DNA from 3 places in the Methylocystis iwaonis genome. Region 2 is predicted to be linked to each of the others. Evidence: predicted binding sites of a transcription regulator. Region 2 holds the regulator's gene; each other region holds the start of a gene.
What was found. The regulator PhoB, encoded in region 2, activates phosphate uptake and scavenging genes when phosphate is short. The targets are predictions, from matches to a motif close to TGTCATNNANCTGTCAT.
Positions count from the first base shown of each region.

Region 1: a site for PhoB is predicted at 1,212-1,228, ahead of QMG84_RS09780 (Orn/Lys/Arg family decarboxylase). Genes of this name have one in related genera too.
Region 3: a site for PhoB is predicted at 1,271-1,287, ahead of QMG84_RS08020 (YdcH family protein). Genes of this name have one in related genera too.

Region 1 covers NZ_AP027142.1:2,025,804-2,030,085, reverse strand. Annotated here, with positions in the region: gene metK (methionine adenosyltransferase) at 1-403, shown strand, start outside; gene QMG84_RS09790 (hypothetical protein) at 400-843, opposite strand; gene QMG84_RS09785 (DUF5132 domain-containing protein) at 846-1,163, opposite strand; gene QMG84_RS09780 (Orn/Lys/Arg family decarboxylase) at 1,475-3,832, shown strand; gene QMG84_RS09775 (GNAT family N-acetyltransferase) at 3,934-4,282, shown strand, end outside.
Region 2 covers NZ_AP027142.1:33,305-37,586, reverse strand. Annotated here, with positions in the region: gene pstB (phosphate ABC transporter ATP-binding protein PstB) at 1-203, shown strand, start outside; gene phoU (phosphate signaling complex protein PhoU) at 225-944, shown strand; gene phoB (phosphate regulon transcriptional regulator PhoB) at 937-1,686, shown strand; gene QMG84_RS00170 (GcrA family cell cycle regulator) at 1,721-2,266, opposite strand; gene QMG84_RS00165 (aspartate aminotransferase family protein) at 2,708-3,904, shown strand; gene argF (ornithine carbamoyltransferase) at 3,904-4,282, shown strand, end outside.
Region 3 covers NZ_AP027142.1:1,676,283-1,680,564, forward strand. Annotated here, with positions in the region: gene cimA (citramalate synthase) at 1-921, shown strand, start outside; gene QMG84_RS08020 (YdcH family protein) at 1,000-1,179, opposite strand; tRNA gene QMG84_RS08025 (tRNA-Val) at 1,466-1,540, shown strand; gene QMG84_RS08030 (hypothetical protein) at 1,792-2,010, shown strand; gene QMG84_RS08035 (copper chaperone PCu(A)C) at 2,473-2,964, opposite strand; gene QMG84_RS08040 (SCO family protein) at 3,409-4,282, shown strand, end outside.

The DNA of each region.
Region 1 (4,282 bases), 1.7 Mb from region 2:
GCGCATGAGCGGTTCGGCGCTTTCGGGCAAAGACCCCTCGCGCATTGAGCGCGCCGGCGCCTATGCCGCGCGCTACGCCGCCAAGAACATCGTCGCCGCCGGATTGGCCGAGCGTTGCGAAGTCCATTTGGCCTATGCCATCGGCCAGGCGGAGCCGCTGAGCCTGAGCGTCGAGACCTTCAATACCGGGAAGTTCAGCGACGAGGCGATCACTAAGCGTCTCGCCGCGATCCTCGATTTCCGCCCGGCCGCGATCGTGAAGCGTTTTTCGCTCCGAAGCCGGCCGAAGGCCGCCGGCGCCTCCGGCTTCTATCTGCCGCTTGCAACCTATGGGCATTTCGGACGCGACGATCTCGCGCTCCCTTGGGAGGCGATTGATTTGGTCGAGGCCCTGCGCGGCTAGATCATGGCGTCGTCGCCGCTCTCGGGCGACCGCCAGACGCCGGCGAGATGGCCGGCGTACCACAGCAGCGTGAATGCAGGCGGAAAGAACTTTTCCCGCGTCACCTGCCAGAGCGCGAGCCCGACCAACGCCAATGCGACGAGCGCCTTCGGATCGAACTCGACCGGCTTGTCAGTCTTCGTCGCGGATCGCGCCTTGCCGATTGCGAAAAGCCCCGCTTCCAGCGCCGCCTCGCTGACCTTCTCGAGCGCGTCGCCGTGCTCGATGAGCACGCTGCCGGTGAAGGGCCTCGCCGCCACCTTGTAGACGCTCGGCAGCGCGGACAGACCGCTGGAGACAGAGGCAAAAAAGTCCGAGTCGCCAAGGCGGTCCGGGAACCGCAGACGGGCCCGGCCCGGCATGGCGTGCGCGATTTCGGCGATTGGCAGGCCGGCGCCCATGCTCACGCCCCTTCCGAGGTCGGCTGCGGCGTCGTTTCGGCGGCGGCCCCGCCTTCCTCGGGCTTCGGGCCGGCGGACTTGCGGGCCTGCGCCATCGTGGCGGCAAATATGTCGGAAGCCGCCTCCGCCTTCGCCTCAGCGAAGAGATCCTCGGCCGTTTCCATCAGGTGTGCGCCCTGCACACGCGCTTCGTGCAAGGCCAGGACGGCGGCCTTCAGGGCGGCCTTGGCGACGGGCCGCACGCGATTTCCCTCGCGGTCAAACAGGAGCGCCGCTGCGGCGCCGGCCGCCACGCCTAACGCAAATCCCCACGGCTTCATGAAGCTTCTCCCGGTCGGAAACCAAGGCGTTCCAATTTAAGCGCGACCATGACGCGCTCGTGACGAGCGCAAATACTGCCGTTCGTCGCCCGCACCGTCCGACGCTGTCGCAAATGTTATAGGACAGTCGGCGTTTTACGAAAGCGCGGCGGATATCGCCTTCCCCGATAATTAACGCATGTTGGCCTAGCTTCTTGCCGTCTGACAAGCTAACGGCGCGCACTGTCACGATTGCGTCACGCAAGAAGTGTCTGCGAACCGTCGACAGCGCGGCTCAGCTTAACGCGCGCTTTCCGAATGGACGGCATTGGATGGACTTTTCCCAGCGCTTCACCTTCCTCTTCTCCGCGCCCAATTTCGAGGCAGACGACCTCGAAGGCCTGCGCGTCAATCAGATCATCGCGGCCATCGAGCGCATGGGCTTTCAGGTCGTCCGGGCGCGGCGATTGGAGGACGCCGAGATCGTCGTGCAGACGGACGCCGCGATCGGATGCCTTGTCGTCGACTGGGGCAAGAGGGGGATAGAGGGCAAGACCGCCTCGCTCATTGATCTGATGCGCAAGCGCGGTCTGGACATGCCGATTGTTTTGCTCATCCGCCGCAAGCGCTTCGAGGATATACCGGTCGAGGTGCTCGACTTCATCGACGGCTATGTGTTCCTGGCGGAGGAGACGCCGGAGTTCATCGCCAAGAATCTTGTCTCGCGGCTCAAGCAATATGCCGACACGCTGAAGACGCCTTTCTTCGGCGCCATTGTCGATTACGCCGAAGAAGGCAATCAGCTCTGGACCTGTCCCGGCCATAATGGCGGCATTTTCTATAGCCGTAGCCCCATCGGGCGCATCTTCATGGAGCATCTCGGCGAAGCGGTGTTCCGCGACGATCTGGACAATTCCGTCGTCGAGCTTGGAGACCTCCTCACACACGAAGGCCCTGCGCTCAAAGCGCAAAAGGCGGCGGCCGAAATCTTCGGGGCAGAAAAAACCTATTTCGTGCTCAACGGCACGTCCACATCGAACAAGGTCGTCCTCACCAATCTCGTGGCCGAAGGCGATCTCGTGCTCTTTGACCGCAACAATCACAAGGCCGCGCATCATGGCGCCTTGCTCTTGAGCGGCGGCGTGCCGATCTTTCTCCCCACCACGCGCAATGCCTTCGGCCTGATCGGCCCGATCGACCACAAAGCCTTCGACGAAGAGACGCTGCGCACGCGCATTCGCGACAATCCGCTGGTCAAGGATAAGGACGCCTGGCGCAAGGAGCGGCCCTTCCGCGTCGCAGTGATCGAGCAATGCACCTATGACGGCACAATCTACGACGCCGAATGGATCGTGAAGAAGATCGGCCATTTGTGCGACTACATCCTCTTCGACGAAGCCTGGGCCGGCTTCATGAAATTCCACCCGCTCTACGAGCGGCGCTTCGCCATGGGGCTGAAAAACCTCAACGAGGCTTCTCCCGGCGTCGTCGCCACCCAATCGACGCATAAGCAGCTCGCGAGCTTCTCGCAGGCGTCGCAGATCCATGTGCGCGACCGGCATATCAAGGGGCAGAGGCGCCGGGTCGAGCACAAGCGCTTCAACGAAGGCTTCATGCAGCACGCCTCGACCTCGCCCTTCTATCCGCTGTTCGCCTCGCTCGACGTCGGCGCGCAGATGATGAAAGGCCGCTCCGGCGAAGTTCTGTGGGACGACACCGTTCGTCTCGGCGTCGAGTTGCGCAAGAAGCTGCGCGCCGTGCGCCGCGAATTCGAGGACAAGGAGAAAGATCCGGCGCGGCGCTGGTTCTTCGATCCTTTCGTTCCCGACAAGGTTTCCATTCCCGACGCCGCGCGCGAAACCGGCGCGCATCAAGTCGGCTGGGAAATGGTCTCCACCGAACAACTCTCGCGCAACGCCGCCTTCTGGGAGCTTGCGCCGGGCGCGGGCTGGCATGGTTTCCAGGACATGGCGCCGGGCTTTGCGATCACCGATCCCTGCAAGCTTACCTTGCTCACGCCAGGATTCGATCGCAGCACGGGCGCCTATGAGGATCACGGCGTCCCGGCCCCGATCGTCGCGCAATATTTGCGCGAGAACCGCATCGTGCCGGAGAAGAACGATCTCAACTCGCTCCTCTTCCTGCTGACGCCGGGCGTCGAGTCGAGCAAGGCGGGAACGCTCGTTTCGGCGCTCGTCGCCTTCAAGCGGCTGCACGACGACAATGCGCTTCTGCAGGACGTCATTCCGGAATTCGTCGCGCGGCGGCCGGGCCGTTACAAGGGCGTGCGGCTGCGCGATCTTTGCGGCGATATGCATCGCTTCTTCAAGGAAGCGGGCGTCAGCGCTTTGCAGCTCGCGCAATTTGCGCGCGAGCATCTGCCGGACATGGCGATGACGCCGCGCGAGGCGTATCTGCATCTCGTGCGCAACAACGTCGATTATCTGACGCTGGATGAAATCGAGGGGCGCGTCGCGACGACGCTCTGGGTCATCTATCCGCCGGGCATCGCCACCATCGTTCCCGGCGAGCGGCTCGGCGAAAAAGCGCGTCCCATGCTGCACTATCTGAAAATGTTCGAGCGCAGCGCCAATCAGTTTCCGGGTTTCGACTATGAAATCCAAGGGCTCTATAAGGAAACCGACGCACAAGGCCGCCTGCGCCTCTACACTTTTGTCGTGAGCGAATAATACGGGATCCGCTTGTTGGGTTCAGTGTCATTCCCCACGCTCGCTTGAGCGAGCGATCGGGAATGACACGCGCCAAGGCGAGCTATTCAAACGGAAATGGTATGACCCTGGAGTCGGAGAGAACTGCAATTGCGGAAGCCGAGCGTTCGGCGATCGTCGTAAGGCCCTCGCGCGACGACGACGTCGACGCCATGCTGGCGATCTATCTGCATCACATCCGCAAGGGGCTCGATCCGTCCGAGGCGCCGCTCTACGACACGCCGCAGAAAGACGACCTCAAGCGGCGTCGGAAGAATATGGGCAAGCATCGCCTGCCCCATCTCGTCGCGGAGCTCGACGGCGCCGTGATCGGCTACGCCTATGCCGTCCCCTTTCGCAAGCGGCCGGCCTATCGCTATGTCGTCAAGCACTCGATCTATGTCGATCCGAGCCATTTGCATCGCGGCGTCG
Region 2 (4,282 bases):
AGGTCGAAGAGCTGATCGAGGAGCTCTCGACGAGATACACGATCGCGATCGTGACCCATAATATGCAACAGGCGGTGCGCGTCTCCGACTACACCGCATTCATGTATCTGGGCGAGCTCATCGAATTCGGCGACACGGACGACGTCTTCAACCGGCCGAGAGAAAAGCGCACGCAGGATTACATCACCGGCCGCTTCGGCTGAAGCTCATTTAAGGAACGAGCGATGACCGACCATACCGTCAAGTCCTATGACCGCGACCTCGAGTCGCTGGGACGTCGCATCTCCGAGATGGGCGGCGTTGCCGAAAAAATGCTGGCCGAGGCGATGGACGCGCTGTCCAACCTCGACGTCGAACTGGCCAAGCGAGTCGTCGCAAGCGACGCGCGGCTCGACACGCTTCAGCGCGAGATCGAAGAAAGCGCCGTCATGACGATCGCGCGGCGGCAACCGCTGGCGATCGATCTGCGCGAATGCATCGCCGCGATCCGCATCTCCGGCGACATCGAACGGATCGGCGACCTCGCCAAGAACATCGCCAAGCGCACGCTCAAAATCGCCTCCGAGGCGCGTCTGCCGCGCGCCATCGTCGGCCTGAAGTCGATGCACGAAATCGCCGCCACGCAGCTCAAGGACGCGCTCGACGCCTATGCGCTGCGCGACGAGGAGCGCGCCCGCACCGTCTGGATGAACGACGCCGATCTCGACGCGCTGGAAGACTCGGTGTTTCGCGATCTTCTCACCTTCATGATGGAAGATCCGCGCAACATCTCCTTCTGCACGCATCTTCTGTTCTGCTCGAAGAATCTCGAGCGCATTGGCGATCACACGACCAACATCGCCGAGACTGTCGTCTATCTCGTGACAGGCGAATCCATGCCGCTCGAGCGCCCCAAGGCGCGGCCGGGCGTTCTGGGCGCAGGGGGCGACGCATCGCATGAGTGACGCGACCACCGCGCCGACCGGCGCCCGCGACGGCAAGAGCGACCGCGCCCCGAGGATTCTCGTCGTCGAGGACGAGGTCCCGCTCGCGACTCTGCTGGTTTATAATCTGGAGGCCGAAGGCTATCAGGTCGAGCACGTCGATAATGGCGACGAAGCCGAGCTGCGCATCGCGGAGTCGCCGCCCGACCTGATGCTGCTCGACTGGATGCTGCCGGGCGTCTCGGGCCTCGAAATCTGCCGGCGCCTGCGCGCGCGCGACACCGCCCGCGACATGCCGATCATCATGTTGACGGCGCGCGGCGAGGAGGCCGAGCGCGTGCGCGGGCTTTCTGTCGGCGCCGACGACTATGTGGTGAAGCCGTTCTCGACGCCGGAGCTGATGGCGCGCGTGCGCGCTTTGCTGCGCCGCGCCCGGCCGGAGCGCGTCGCCTCCAAGCTGACGCTGGGCGACATCGACCTCGACCGCGAGACGCGCCGCGTGCGCCGCTCGGGCCGGGAAATCCATCTGGGCCCGACCGAGTTCCGGCTGCTCGAATATTTCATGGAGAAGCCCGGCCGCGTCTTCACCCGCGCCCAGCTCCTCGACAGCGTCTGGGGCATGTCGGCGGAGATCGACGAGCGCACGGTCGACGTGCATGTCGGACGGCTTCGCAAGGCGCTCATCCGCGGCCGCGAAAAAGACCCGATCCGCACCGTGCGCGGCTCCGGCTATTCCTTCGACGAGACCTTCGGCCGGGAGTGACGTCGGCCGCAGCCGATCGCGCGCCCGCGCTTTATCAAGCGTAACGCGGCGCCCTGAGCTGATCGCGCGCGCGACGGCGATCCTGCGCCGGCTGATAGGCGATACGGGCGTGATGCGCGCAATAGGGCCCGCCGCCGATCGGGGATTTGCCGCCGCAAAAGCGGAACTCGGGCGACGTCGGATCGCCCATCGGCCAGCGGCACATCGACTCGCGCAGCTCCATGATCGTCACGCGCTCGGACATCGGGACGACGACGTCCGTATCCGGCGTCACGCGCGCCACCACGACCGTCTCGGGCGCGAAGGCGAGGGCGACATTGCCGTGCACGGCGTGCCCGCCGACGCGCGGCGCCGCCGCCACGGGGGCGGAAACCGCCGCCTGGCGCGACGCCGGCTTTGCGGCGCGGGGTCGCGGCGCGCTGGCCGTCTTGGCGCGCTCGGCGAGGCCAAGACGGTGAATCTTGCCGATCACCGCATTGCGCGTGATGCCGGGACCAAGCTCCGCTGCGACCTGACTCGCGCTGAGACCGTCGCTCCAAAGCTTACGCAACAGCTCGACGCGTTCATCGGTCCAAGACATTTTGACCTCCAAGCGGCCGGTTTGAGCGCGCAACCGGACAGAATCCACCCGCCCTCGCTGCGCCGGAGCGAACCAGCGGCGACGTCGCGCGCATCGAAACTCGAGGGACGCCAGGCGGAAACAACGCTACCGCGCCGGCGGGAAAAACTTAACAAAACCTTTGAATCACGGGCAAGAGTCGCTGGCAAGCCAAAGGGCGCGTTCTGCACAGCCTTTCTGAGCGCATTGTGCGCAGAGTGTTGCCGCGACGACTCACTCCGCGCCGGAGTTGGAACGAAAAAACGCCTCTGGCGCGCCAGCCAAGTTGGCTGCGACGTTAGGATTTGACCGAAACAGCGCGCCCGCATAAAATCGCCTTCTCAAACTGCCGCCCCGAAAGGGCGGCGCTTTGTTTTTTGGCCCGACCGCCAAACGGCGGATCTGTTGGCTTGGAGCATAATTTTGACATCTGCGCTCTATCCGACTTATGCGCGCGCCGACGTCGCCTTTACGCGGGGCGAAGGCGCATGGCTGTTCGCGGAGAATGGCGACCGCTACCTGGATTTCGCTTCAGGAGTCGCTGTGCTGTCGCTTGGCCATGACCATCCGCATCTCGTCGAAACACTCAAGGCCGCCGCTGAAAAGCCCTGGCACGTCTCCAATCTCTTCCGCATCCCCGAGGCCGAGCGTCTCGCGGAGCGCCTTGTCGCCGCCACTTTCGCCGAAACGGTCTTCTTCGTGAATTCCGGCGCCGAAGCCGTGGAATGCGCCATCAAAACCGCCCGCAAATATCATGCGGCGAATGGCCAGCCGGAACGCTACCGCCTGATTACCTTCGAGGGCGCCTTTCACGGGCGCACGCTCGCGACCATCGCCGCCGGCGGCAATCCGAAATATCTCGACGGCTTTGGCCCGCCGCTCGACGGCTTCGACCAAGTCCCCTTCGATGATCTCGCAGCCGTCGAAGCCGCCATCACCGAGGAAACCGCGGGCGTGCTGCTCGAACCCGTGCAAGGCGAGGGCGGTCTGCGCGTCTTCCCGCATGAGTTCCTGCGCAAGCTTCGCGCTTTGTGCGACGCGCGCGGCCTGCTGCTGGTGCTGGACGAAGTTCAATGCGGCGTCGGCCGCACCGGAAAATTCCTGGCCTGCGAGCACTCCGGCGTCACGCCCGATATTGTCGCGCTCGCCAAGGGGCTCGGCGGCGGCTTCCCGCTCGGCGCTTGCCTCGCCACGCGAGAGGCGGCCAAAGGCATGACGCTCGGCACGCATGGCTCGACCTTCGGCGGCAATCCGCTCGCGACCACAGTGGGCGCCGCCGTGCTGGACGTGGTTCTCGCCGAGGGCTTTCTGGCGCGCGTCGCCGCCTTGGGCGGCCATCTTCGCCAGCGCCTCGCCGAGCTGCACGACCGCCATCCGCGCGTGATCGAGGCCATTCGCGGCGAAGGGCTCATGTTCGGCGTCAAGACGCGCGTTCCCAATGGGGAATTCGCCGCCGCCGCGCGCGCGGAAGGGCTCCTCCTTCCCATCGCCGGAGACAATGTCGTTCGCCTGCTCCCGCCGCTCATTATCGACGAGAGCCATATATCGGAGGCATTTGACCGCCTCGATCGGGCCTGCGCGCGTTTCGCCGCGAAAGCCGAGCAATTGGGGGCGGCATGATGACCGCGCACACCATGACGCGGCCGCGTCATTTTCTGGATATCTGCGATCTTCCCGGCCCAGAGCTGCGCCAGATCCTCGAGCTTGCCAAAACCCTCAAAGCCAAGCGCGTGAAGGGCGTGCCGCCCGTAGAGCGCCCGCTCGCCGGCAAATATCTGGCGATGGTTTTCGACAAGCCGTCGACGCGCACGCGCGTCTCGTTCGATATCGCCATGCGCGATCTCGGCGGCGAGACGATCATGCTCACCGGCGGCGAGATGCAGCTCGGCCGCGGCGAGACCATCGCCGATACGGCGCGCGTGCTGTCGCGCTTCGTCGATGCGGTGATGATCCGCATTTTGTCGCATGAAGATTTGACCGAGCTTGCCCGCCACGCGA
Region 3 (4,282 bases), 1.6 Mb from region 2:
GCGCGGCAGATTCAGGGCACGCTCAACGGATTGGGAGAGCGCTGCGGCAACGCCAATCTCACGACTATCATCCCGACGCTGCTGCTCAAGGATGAATACGCTTCTCGGTTCGAGATAAGCGTCACGCGCGAGAAGCTGTCCCATCTCACGCGCATCAGCCATGCGCTCGACGAGCTGCTCAATCGCGCCCCGAATCGCCATGCGCCATATGTGGGCGCCAGCGCCTTTGCGACGAAGGCCGGCATTCACGCCTCCGCCGTGCTGACCGATCCGCGCACCTATGAGCATGTGGCGCCGGAAACCGTGGGCAATCAGCGCCGCGTGCTGGTCTCCGACCAGGCCGGGCGATCCAATATCATTTCCGAGCTGACGCGCCTCGGCGTGACGCTGGACAAGGATGATCCGCGCCTGACGCGTCTGCTCGACGAGGTGAAGGAAAAGGAATCGCAGGGCTATGCCTATGAGGGCGCCGACGCCTCCTTCTTCCTGCTCGCCAAGCGCGTGCTCGGCGAAGCCCCGCATTATTTCGACATCGAGCGCTATAGCGTGGCGGTGGATCGGCGCTTCGCGCGCAATGGCTTCGAGGACAAGGGCGCCGAGGCGATCGTCAAGATCAATGTTCACGGCGAGACGCGCATCTCGGCGGCTGAGGGCAACGGCCCGGTCAATGCGCTCGATGTCGCGCTGCGAAAGGATCTCGGCGCCTATCAGAAATTCGTCGACGACGTCCGGCTTGTCGATTACCGCGTGCGCGTCTTCCAGGGCGGCACGGACGCGGTGACGCGCGTGCTGGTGGAATGCGCGGACGGGGAGGGAAATCGTTGGTCGACGGTGGGCGTCTCGGCCAATGTGATAGACGCCTCTTTCGAAGCGATTGTCGACGCGATCAACTACAAGCTGCTGGTGTCGGGCGCGCGGTGACGCGCGGGCGCGCCATGGGCCGAGAGCGTTGAAAGGCGGACAGGGCGGAAAAAGCTTTCCGCCCCGTTCGAGCGTGCGTCAGTGGCGTGTTTCGCTGATCGCCAATTTGGCGAGTTCGTCCTTGATTTGCAGCTTCTTGCGTTTCAGCTCGATGATTTTGGCTTTGTCGGCATTGCGGTGAAGCTGCTCTCTCTCGATTTCCTTCTTGAGCGCCTCGTGGCGACGTTGGAGTTCGACGATATGGCCTTGTAAGGACATGCGAAACCTCCTTTGTGACTTTCCCCTCGCGAGGGGCGCACGGCCAAGCATGCCACATTGGGCGAGGCCCGCAAGATAAGAATTGTCGCGGCGTCATAAATCTTTCGTCCCCGCGACATCTGGCCTCAACAAATTGTTAACGGCCACTCCCGCCAAGCCGCCGCCGGGCGGAATTTGCGCTGTCGCGGGACTATGAAATTTTTCTGCACAAAGGCGCTTGCGCGCCGCCGCGTCCGCCACTATACACACGCCACCCGAGCCGCCGCCAAGGCGGAACCCCGGAAGGGGGCGCGTAGCTCAGCGGGAGAGCACTACGTTGACATCGTAGGGGTCACAGGTTCAATCCCTGTCGCGCCCACCATCAAAATCAAGAACTTACAAAGATATAGTGTCGAGGCCGCGAAGTCCGGTCACCATATAGTCACCGCTGGACCAAGAGGTCACCGTCGCGGTCGGTAGGGCAAAAAAATCTGAAAATGCCCCGAGCCAGCACCCTCAAAACCCTCGAAACCTCCTCAGGCTCGGAGCGGACCGAGCGCTCAATGCAGCCATTGCTGACGGCTCCCTGCGCGCGCATATTCGTGGCGTGATTCTTAGTCCTTGGGGGCCGATATGTCGGAAGTCGAAATCTTGAATTCCGTTCGAGCGAAGCTGGTCACTGAGCGCCGCCGAATTGCTCGTCTTGTTGGCGAGCCTCAAGAGGATAGCCCTGAGCGTTGGGCCAATACCTTTAAGAGCGTGCAGGAATTCATTGAGGCGGTTGACCGAGCCATCGCGGATGAGGTGTCGATTGAAAATGCGGAAGCCGGCCCCACGGCCTTTATGGTTTGAGTTTGGCCGGCGTCCCGTCATCGCCATAATGAGAGCGTCGATTCCGTCGATACTGGCCATAGGTTCAACTCCTGTCGCGCCCACCATTCGAATCAAGCACTACGGAATGCTGCCGACGGGTGGGAACTAGCAAGTTAGTGGGCGAATTCTGATCGATCCAATTGTGGGGCGACGTAGCCGAAAACTCTCAAGTCCCACGCCGGCGGGGGAGGGGCTATCTTCGGAGTGGTGCTTCCGGATTGCGGGCCTCGATAAGCCCCTCATGCCATTTCCGTTTGAATAGCTCGCATGGGGACTTGTCATTCCCGGCGGGCTGAAAGCCCGACCGGGGATCCAGAGCCACAAAAGCGCTGGTTTTGCTCTTCATTCCCGATCGCTCGCTGCGTGAGCGTCGGGAATGACAGTGACCCGATCAAGCGCATCTCATATCAGACGGCCGTCCACGACGATGCCCGGGGCGTGCTACAGCCGCCGTGTCTCCACATGAAACTCGATCTTCATCGCGCCGCCGCTTTCGAAGCGAAGCGAGCCGTCGATCGTCTGCCCGAGCTTCAATGACGATTTCAGATCGAGCAGCATGAGATGGTAACCGCGCGTTTGAAAGTCGATCGACGTTCCGGCGGGAATTTCCACGCCCTCAGAGACAGGGCGCATTTTCATGATCCCGTCTGCAACGCCCGTTTCATGCAGCTCGGTATGGTCCGATACGGCAATATCCACGCCGACAATTCTGACCGTCTCCGTCCCCCGATTGCGAACCGTCATATAGCAGGCGCCCGTGGTGACGCCCTTTGGAGACGCCGCACACCACGGATGCTCGATCTCGATGTCGAGAGGGACAGTCGCGCCCGCGGCGGCCCCGAGCGCGCCGAGACCGCAACAAAGAATGCCTCCTGCAACAGGCGCAACGATGGCGTAGCGGCGTCTCGTGGGGTCATAGCTCGTCGTGTTCATGGCCGACCGCTGGGCAACATCGGCGCCAAAACGCGCGCCAGCCGCGTCGCGGTCGGAACCGGCGATATTCGTTGGGATCGCGGGTCGTTCGCAGAGTGCATGCAGTAAAATGCGGGTCGCGGTTATGAATAGTGTTGATACATATGCGGCCGCCTCAGTCCAATTCACGAACAGTGAACTATTCATCGGGCGCGTCGGCATCTTTCTGCAGCGAAAGCGCCGACTCCAAAGCGGAGAGAAACTGTTCATTTATTGAACGCGACGTCCTGTCGCAGGATTATTTGCGCAACGACGATTGACGCAACAGCTCCACGATTCCTATCGTCAAGCTGGTTTTTCCGTTCGCGGTTCTCGGAATCGACGTAGGCGCTTCGACGCTTTGCCGTCGCGCCTTCTTTGTATGTTCCGAGCGCGGGCTTTCGCCCCATTTCAACGCATTGGTGAATGTTCGTGCTCATTCGACCGCGCTCGACCGTCCTGATCGATCCGGCAACCAACGCCAGCGAGATTCTCGCCGAAGCGTCGACAAGACGGCGTGAGATGAGAAGGACGGCCTGCAAGCGCGTTCTGGCGCTCGCGCTCGCTTACGCCGCGTTCGAGAGCATGTCCGCTATCCTTGCCATCAGGCCGGATGCGAAGATCATCGGCGTTTTTTCCATACTCGGCCTCTCCTGGGCCTGCTCGTCGCTGTTTGCGAAGCGGCGCTTCACGGAGCGGGTGACCATCGAGCGAAACATCGTCTGCGTCTCGCACTATGTCGACGATGAACTCGTCGGTCGGCGCAGAGTGAAGGCGATCGGAGTCGTTCGGCACATCGACGACGCCGGCGACTGCCGGCGCGTCGAGGTCGAAGGCGTCGCGCGACAACTCGAAATCGCGCGCGATGTCTTGCCGGGCGAACGCGAAGCGATCGTCGAGCGGCTGGCGGCTGCGCTGCGCGAGGCGGGCGTCGAGGCGCCGGTGCGAACCGTCTGCAAAACGCCGTCCTGCGCGGCGTCGGCGGCGCCCGCCGCGCCATCGGAGCGCGGAGCCGAAGATGCGCCGGCGAAACGAACACAGAGCCCCTGGATCGCCTGCGCCGCCGCATCGGCGTTGATGGTTCTTCCAATGCTGCAGGCGACGCCGCAGCCCCGCGACGCGATCGCGGCGCCGGGCAAGACCGCGCCGGCGTTTCGTCTGACGTCCTCCAAGGGCGAAACAGTCGATGATCGCACGATGCTCGGACGCCCCTACGCCATATTCTTCGGTTTCACGAAATGTCCTGAAGCCTGTCCAGCAACGCTGCTCGAGCTGACGACGGTCGTGAAAGAGGCGGGGG